Regions from separate parts of the Bacillus aquiflavi genome, predicted to be linked through region 1. Evidence: predicted binding sites of a transcription regulator. Region 1 holds the regulator's gene; the other holds the start of a gene.
What was found. The regulator CtsR, encoded in region 1, represses protease genes until heat stress. The targets are predictions, from matches to a motif close to ATGGTCAATAAAGGTCAAACA.
Positions count from the first base shown of each region.

Region 2: a site for CtsR is predicted at 1,472-1,492, ahead of clpP (ATP-dependent Clp endopeptidase proteolytic subunit ClpP). Genes of this name have one in related genera too.

Region 1 is NZ_CP082780.1:3,557,684-3,561,252, forward strand. It holds rRNA gene rrf (5S ribosomal RNA) at 1-77, shown strand, start outside; gene K6959_RS17260 (MFS transporter) at 188-1,411, opposite strand; gene K6959_RS17265 (CtsR family transcriptional regulator) at 1,875-2,336, shown strand; gene K6959_RS17270 (protein-arginine kinase activator protein McsA) at 2,366-2,914, shown strand; gene K6959_RS17275 (protein-arginine kinase McsB) at 2,918-3,569, shown strand, end outside.
Region 2 is NZ_CP082780.1:2,976,750-2,980,318, forward strand. It holds gene K6959_RS19915 (hypothetical protein) at 58-141, shown strand; partial or broken gene K6959_RS14500 (dihydrofolate reductase family protein) at 654-833, opposite strand; tRNA gene K6959_RS14505 (tRNA-Arg) at 1,130-1,201, opposite strand; gene clpP (ATP-dependent Clp endopeptidase proteolytic subunit ClpP) at 1,585-2,181, shown strand; gene K6959_RS14515 (HPr family phosphocarrier protein) at 2,697-2,954, opposite strand; partial or broken gene whiA (DNA-binding protein WhiA) at 2,979-3,569, opposite strand, start outside.

The DNA.
Region 1 (3,569 bases):
CCGAACACGGAAGTTAAGCTTCTCAGCGCCAATGGTAGTAGAGGGCATCCCTCTGCGAGAGTAGGACGTTGCCGGGCGACTTTAAGTAAAGAGAACAACTTTTCTGTTGTTCTCTTTTATTACTTTGTATAAAAATAAAGGATCAGTCAAGCTTTTTTTACAAGAAGCAATGATTGATCCTGTTTTTTTAGCCTGAAATAGCTGTTGTATTTTCTTCAAAATAGCGCAATTTTGAAGGAATCAGTACTGTGAGGAGGAGTATGCTTGCAATCAAAGTTCCTATAATCGTAAAGATCAGGCACACAAGTTGGACTGAAAACCATTCGGCCATTAATCCTAAAAGTAGTGTTAATCCAATTTGAATCATTCCCTGAACCATATCTGCGATACTTCCGAATCTCCCCATAATTTTTACCGGCACGTTATTTTGAAAAAAAGTTGCATATCCTGTATTGGCAAATGCCAAAAAAAAGCCCAAAAATACAAATGCTAATGTTGCAGTAATAAAGTTAAAAGAAGCATAAAACATAACGTATCCTAAAGATGTTAATAGCATTCCAACACCAATAAATAGGCGGAGATGTATTTTTTTAGATGTAATAGCAGCAACAGCAGCCCCGGTTAATGAACCAATCCCTGTTATACTTACAATTAAGCCATAATCTCTGTCCGATAGTTTTAAATGTTGTTTAATAAAAGTAACTTCTTGTGAATCAACAGCAAAGGCAATTAACATAGCTGATTGGAACAATATATAAACTGAAATAAAATATTTAGTTTGTTTAATAAATTGTTTAACTGCTTTCCAGTCATTTAAAATAGTTTTCCAATGTACCCGTTCACGTATATTATTTAAATCTTCATCTACATTAGGAAGTAGATAAATAAAAAATGCACAAACGAAAAAAGAAACAGCATTAATGATAATACAAATATCTGGACTAACGTACATAATTAATATCCCAGCAATTGCTGGACCTAATAAAAATGCACCAGGGCTAGTCATACTCATGATTGAATTAAATCTTTTTCGATTTTCCTGGGGGACAAGTTTCGTAATGTATACTGATGAGCTTGGGCCGAAAAATGCACCTGCAATATTAACCAAAAGGAGAACAATATAAATTGCCCATAAAGATCCTATAAAGGGAATGCAAATTACTAAGGTTCCTCTTATTATATCGATAAATATCATTAATTTTCTTTTATTCACACGATCAATGACGCTTCCAGACCAAGTATTGGTGATTAAAATTGCTACGGGTCTTATAATATACAGTCCAGCTACCGCAGCGGCCGAGCCAGTTAAGTTTAAGATTAAAATATTAAGTGCTATAAAGTAAATCCAATTTCCTAGATGTGATACACCTATTCCTAAAATTAAAAAAATGGAATTTTTCCAGGATGTCATTTTCCCACCCATTTCTTTCAAAATTGATTAACATTTTTTCCTAATTGCACCATTTTAAACATGTTAAAGTAGAATAAATTATGGATAAAATGTGAATAAATTTTGTAAATTCCAATAGTTTTTCCGTTAAAGAAATAACTTTTAAATTTCATAAGTATATCGTGATGTACTTTATAAAATATATTTTTTAAAATAAAGTTCTATTAAACAATATTGTTCTTTTAGGCTTATTCGTGCCACAAATGCCTTTTAGCTATGCCGGATGATATGAAAAAGAAATTATTTCTCTTTATCGTTCTATCTGTAGGAGGAAATGAGAAATTAATTAAATAACCTTAAATAAATCATAAATGCTACGTTTTGAGATGAAATAAATTGGGGAAAATAAGAATATTGCAATGAAGGAACTATTTCGTGTATAATTAATGTCAAATATAGTCAAAGTCAGATAGGGGGAGGCTGGGTGAGAAACATATCAGATATAATTGAGAGCTATTTAAAAAAAGTATTGGAAATGAGCGAACAAGAGGCTGTAGAAATCAAAAGAAGTGAAGTTGCAGATAAGTTCCAATGCGTTCCATCACAAATTAACTATGTCATAAATACAAGATTTACAATAGAAAGAGGCTATGTAGTTGAGAGTAAACGGGGTGGCGGTGGCTATATACGGATTATGAAAGTCAAACCTCACGATGATGCCCATCTAATCAATGAACTTATATCAATTATTAAAAATCGAATTTCCCAAACTAGTGCAGAACATATTATTTATCGTTTACTTGATGAAGAAATTATCACGGAACGAGAAGCAAAGATTATTCTTAGTGTCATTGATCGATCCACTTTATATATTGATTTACCTGAAAGAGATGAACTCCGTGCCAGAATGTTAAAGGCAATATTGACATCTATAAAATATAAATAAAATAGTGAGCTTAGAGAGGGTGAAATGGATTGATATGTCAGGAATGTAATCAAAGACCTGCAACACTTCATTTTACGAAAATTGTAAATGGGAAAAAAGCTGAAATTCATTTATGCGAAAAATGTGCCCATGAAAAAGGTGACATGTTTATGTTTAATAGCGGACCAGGGCTTTCTATTAGCAACCTTTTAGCAGGATTATTGAATGCAGATCCAGGATTTCAACAAGCGAAGCAAAATTCTTTTCAACAAGATGAAATTATTCAATGCAAACATTGCTCAATGACTTTTCCACAATTCGTTAAAGTGGGTCGATTTGGCTGTGCCCACTGTTACAAAACTTTTCAAAATCAATTAAATCCAATATTACGGCGTCTCCATAGTGGAAATTGGAGTCATAATGGAAAGATTCCAAAACGCATTGGGGGTAATATGCATTTGCGTAAAAAAATTGAAGACTTAAAACTAAAATTAAAATATTTAATTACCCAAGAAGAATTTGAGCAAGCTGCACAAATTCGTGATGAAATTCGATTATTAAAAAAGAAACTAACGGAAAGACACGAGGGAGGGGAATAAGTGGTGTCTTTAGAACGTTTTATCAATCAAGCGATTAGTCCTTGGATGAATGAGGATGGTGCCGATTCAGATATTGTGTTAAGTTCTCGTATTCGGTTAGCCAGAAATTTAAAGGAACATACTTTTCCAACCCTTTATTCAATCGAGGAAGCTAAGAATGTAATAAATAAAGTTGAGAAGGCTGTTTCAAGCGGTTACCCTGATTATTTAGGAAAATTAGAGGTTCTTAAAATGGAGGAGCTTCAACCGCTACAAAAAAGGGTGCTCGTTGAAAAGCATTTAATTAGTCCGCATTTGGCAGAGGATTCAACGTACGGTGCTTGCCTTCTTTCAGAAAATGAATCAATAAATATTATGGTCAATGAGGAAGACCATATTCGGATACAATGTTTATTTTCAGGTTTTCAATTAACTGAGGCATTGAATTTAGCAAATGTAATTGATGATTGGATTGAAGAACAAATTGACTATGCATTTGATGAAAATAGAGGTTATTTAACTAGTTGTCCGACAAATGTAGGAACCGGATTAAGAGCATCTGTAATGATGCATTTGCCTGGTTTAATATTAACCCGTCAAATGAATCGTATAATACCTGCAATAAATCAGCTTGGTTTAGTTGTCCGAGGTATTTATGGAGAAGGCAGTGAAGCAT
Region 2 (3,569 bases), 580 kb from region 1:
ATCAAAAAGGTTTTAAATCATTTAAATTTACATATTAATGAATGTTGTGTAACAGCAATTTTAGGAAACAACGGTGCTGGAAAAAGCGTATTTTTAAACTATTTATTAAATTTTTTAGACTATGATTCTGGGAGAAATTAAAATATTAAAGAAAGAAAAAGATAAAAGAACAACTACAATAGAAGGTAAGATTATTAATGAATATTTTAGAAAGTTTTTTACAGTCAGAAATTAACACACAGGAGCTATATGAAGAGATAATCTCCTTTATAACGTCGTATCATATCAGATGTGGAGAGTTTGAAGGAAATGAATATATAATAAAAAAGATGGACCAAATAAATTTTTTATATTCCCAGAATATATATATCCTAATAATGAAAGACAAATACATGGAGCAATATCGATCTATAGACCTAATTTAATCAAAGAGATTAATGAATATGCTCAAGCTATGGGAATGCAAACAATAGATGCAGAATAAGATTCTTTTGATCTGCTTATATGGTATTAGAAAGTTTTTTTGGAAAACTCTTATCAATAGTATATATGTTTTTTAACGATAACGGGTAGCACCTGCTTACTTGCCGGCATCCTATAGCGCCAACAATCTGGTTGAGAACCATTATTTTTGGAGTGAGCGATTTTATTAATTACCGTTTAAATTGATAGATTATTTGCACAACACCAGAAAAGAATGTTCTAGTATTAACCATTTTTACATTCATCCTCCGTTTTATATCAATAAACAATGGTTTTCCTTCTTCCAATACAACTGGGTGAATAAGTAACCTCTATTCATCAACAAGCCCTAAATTTGCAAAAGTCATTAATCGTCTTGTATAACCGAGAAAAGCATAAAACATGATTAAACGAAGGGCGCAGTAATCGAATAGTGTTCCCAATTTCGAAACGATTAGGACATTCGATCATTGATCCTATTATGAGGATTATGTACACTGTCAAAAAAGAATTGCAAGAAGAAGATACAAAGAGTATATGAGTTTGTGTAAAAAGTTTTTAAACCGGATTGTACAAAATATAAAAAACACACGAAACATTGATATGATATCACAACATTTTCGAGTGTTTTATGATGAACCAAATTTTTTACATATTTACCTTAAAGCGCCCTCGGCAGGAATCGAACCCACATTTTGAGAACCGGAATCTCACGTGCTATCCGTTGCACCACGAGGGCAAAATGGCTGTTAACGTACGCTAAATATTATATGTTATATTCAAACAATATGCAAGTCTTATTTCCTTCCATAAAAATCATTAGCAAGCCGCTTAATGATGAGGCTTGGATTTTAATTTTAAATGAATTGTAACATTACGTCTAAAAGTAAAACATATACTAAATTAATATCTCATTTTTACTTAAAAAGTTGGAGATATTGTTTAAAATTTTGCCTAAAGGATAAGATGGGAAACAGATATTATTTTTCTTCAAATTTATAGTGCTTTTTTTTTGACCTTAATTGACCATCAGTGTAATATTAATAATAAGTACAATTATCTTCTTTCGTTGGAATAACTTTCCTAGCGAAATTAAACTCTATTTTAAGGAGGAAAGGAAATATGAATTTAATCCCTACTGTTATTGAACAAACAAATCGAGGAGAACGTGCATACGATATTTATTCTCGTCTGTTAAAAGACCGGATTATTATGCTAGGCAGTGCAATAGACGATCAGGTTGCAAATTCAATTGTCGCTCAATTATTATTTTTAGAAGCAGAAAACCCTGAAAAAGACATATCTATTTACATTAATAGCCCAGGAGGAAGTATTACTGCTGGGATGGCTATTTTTGATACAATGCAATTTATTAAACCAAACATTCAAACAATTTGTATTGGAATAGCTGCTTCAATGGGAGCATTCTTATTAGCAGCAGGAACAAAAGGCAAACGTTATTGTTTACCTAACAGTGAAGTGATGATTCATCAACCGCTTGGCGGAGCGCAAGGGCAAGCAACTGAAATTGAAATTGCCGCAAAGCGAATTCTGTTTTTACGAGACAAACTTAACCATATTCTTGCAGAGCGTACAGGACAACCGCTTGAAGTCATTCAACGAGATACAGATCGAGACAACTTTATGACAGCTGAAAAAGCGCTTGAATACGGTTTAATCGACCATATTATTTCCCGAAATTCATTAGATAAAAAATAATGAACTCCCCCTGTCAATTTGACAGGGGAAATAAAAAATGAGTTAAGCGGCTTTAAATCTATATTTTATAGGGCTAAAGCCGTTTTATTATTTTTAATATCTTTCAAATATATTCTTCTATTGCTTCACAAAGCCCTTCAAATGTTTCGGATTTATTCAAATAGGATTTCTCATATTTAAGTATTCTCCAGACATCTTCCTACTCGTGACATACTGTGTTCATCTCTGGCTCCGCATAGTTCAGGTGTTGAATGCTTTAAATCCAAGGTCACATGTATTGGCATGCCCTATGACATAGAGTTAAAAACCACAGCAGCGGGTCTCAGCTTGTAGAAAAGTAATATTTGAAGTAAATTCTCGAAAGACTGAATTAAAAGCGTTTGTCAGTTGAGGGAGAAGGAATAGAACGGTCGTTCATAAGCTTATAATGAAGTGCAAGTAACGAAGAATGCGAGCCGTTTGTCAACAATCTGAGACTCGCTTCTAAATTGAAGCGAGTCTTGTCGTTTTCTAGCTTATCCCTCTTTTTGGGTAAATTTTGTAAGTACTTCTAATGCCTCTAATTCATCGTGACCAGTTGCACTTATTTTTACTAAAGAGCCAGAACCGATGGCTAAACTCATTAAACCCATAATGCTCTTCGCATTTACCTTCTTACCATCCTTTTCTAGAAATATTTCTGAAGAAAATCGATTCGCTTCCTGAACAAACAACGCTGCAGGACGCGCTTGCAGCCCAGTTTTCAATCGTATTTCCACTTCTTTTTCCACCATGATAATTCCTCCAAATTCCATTATCTATTTAATTGAAATTGATTCTCCAGCCCGAAGCTTGTCAGCTATTTCGTCAATCTTACGTAAGCGGTGATTAATTCCCGATTTACTTATTTTACCACCACTAACCATTTCCCCTAGTTCATTTAACGTGACATCTTGGTAAGCAACTCGCAGTTCAGCTATTTCTCTTAATTTTTCAGGTAAAACGTGGAGCCCTACCGTTTGTTCTATATATTTAATATTTTCAACTTGCCTTAACGCAGCACTTATTGTTTTATTTAAGTTCGCTGTTTCACAATTAACTAATCGATTTACCGAGTTTCTCATGTCTCTGACAATTCGGACATCCTCAAAATGTAGTAAAGCATTGTGAGCGCCAATAATATTTAGAAATTCAGAAATTTTTTCTGCTTCTTTTAAATATGTGATAAACCCTTTTTTCCGTTCTAGCGTTTTACTATTTAAGTTGAACTTATTCATCAAATTACTCAATGATTCATTATGCTCTTTATACATTAAAAAGATTTCTAAATGATAAGAAGAGGTTTCTGGGTTATTAACCGAGCCACCCGCTAAAAAAGCTCCTCTTAAATACGAGCGCATACAACATTT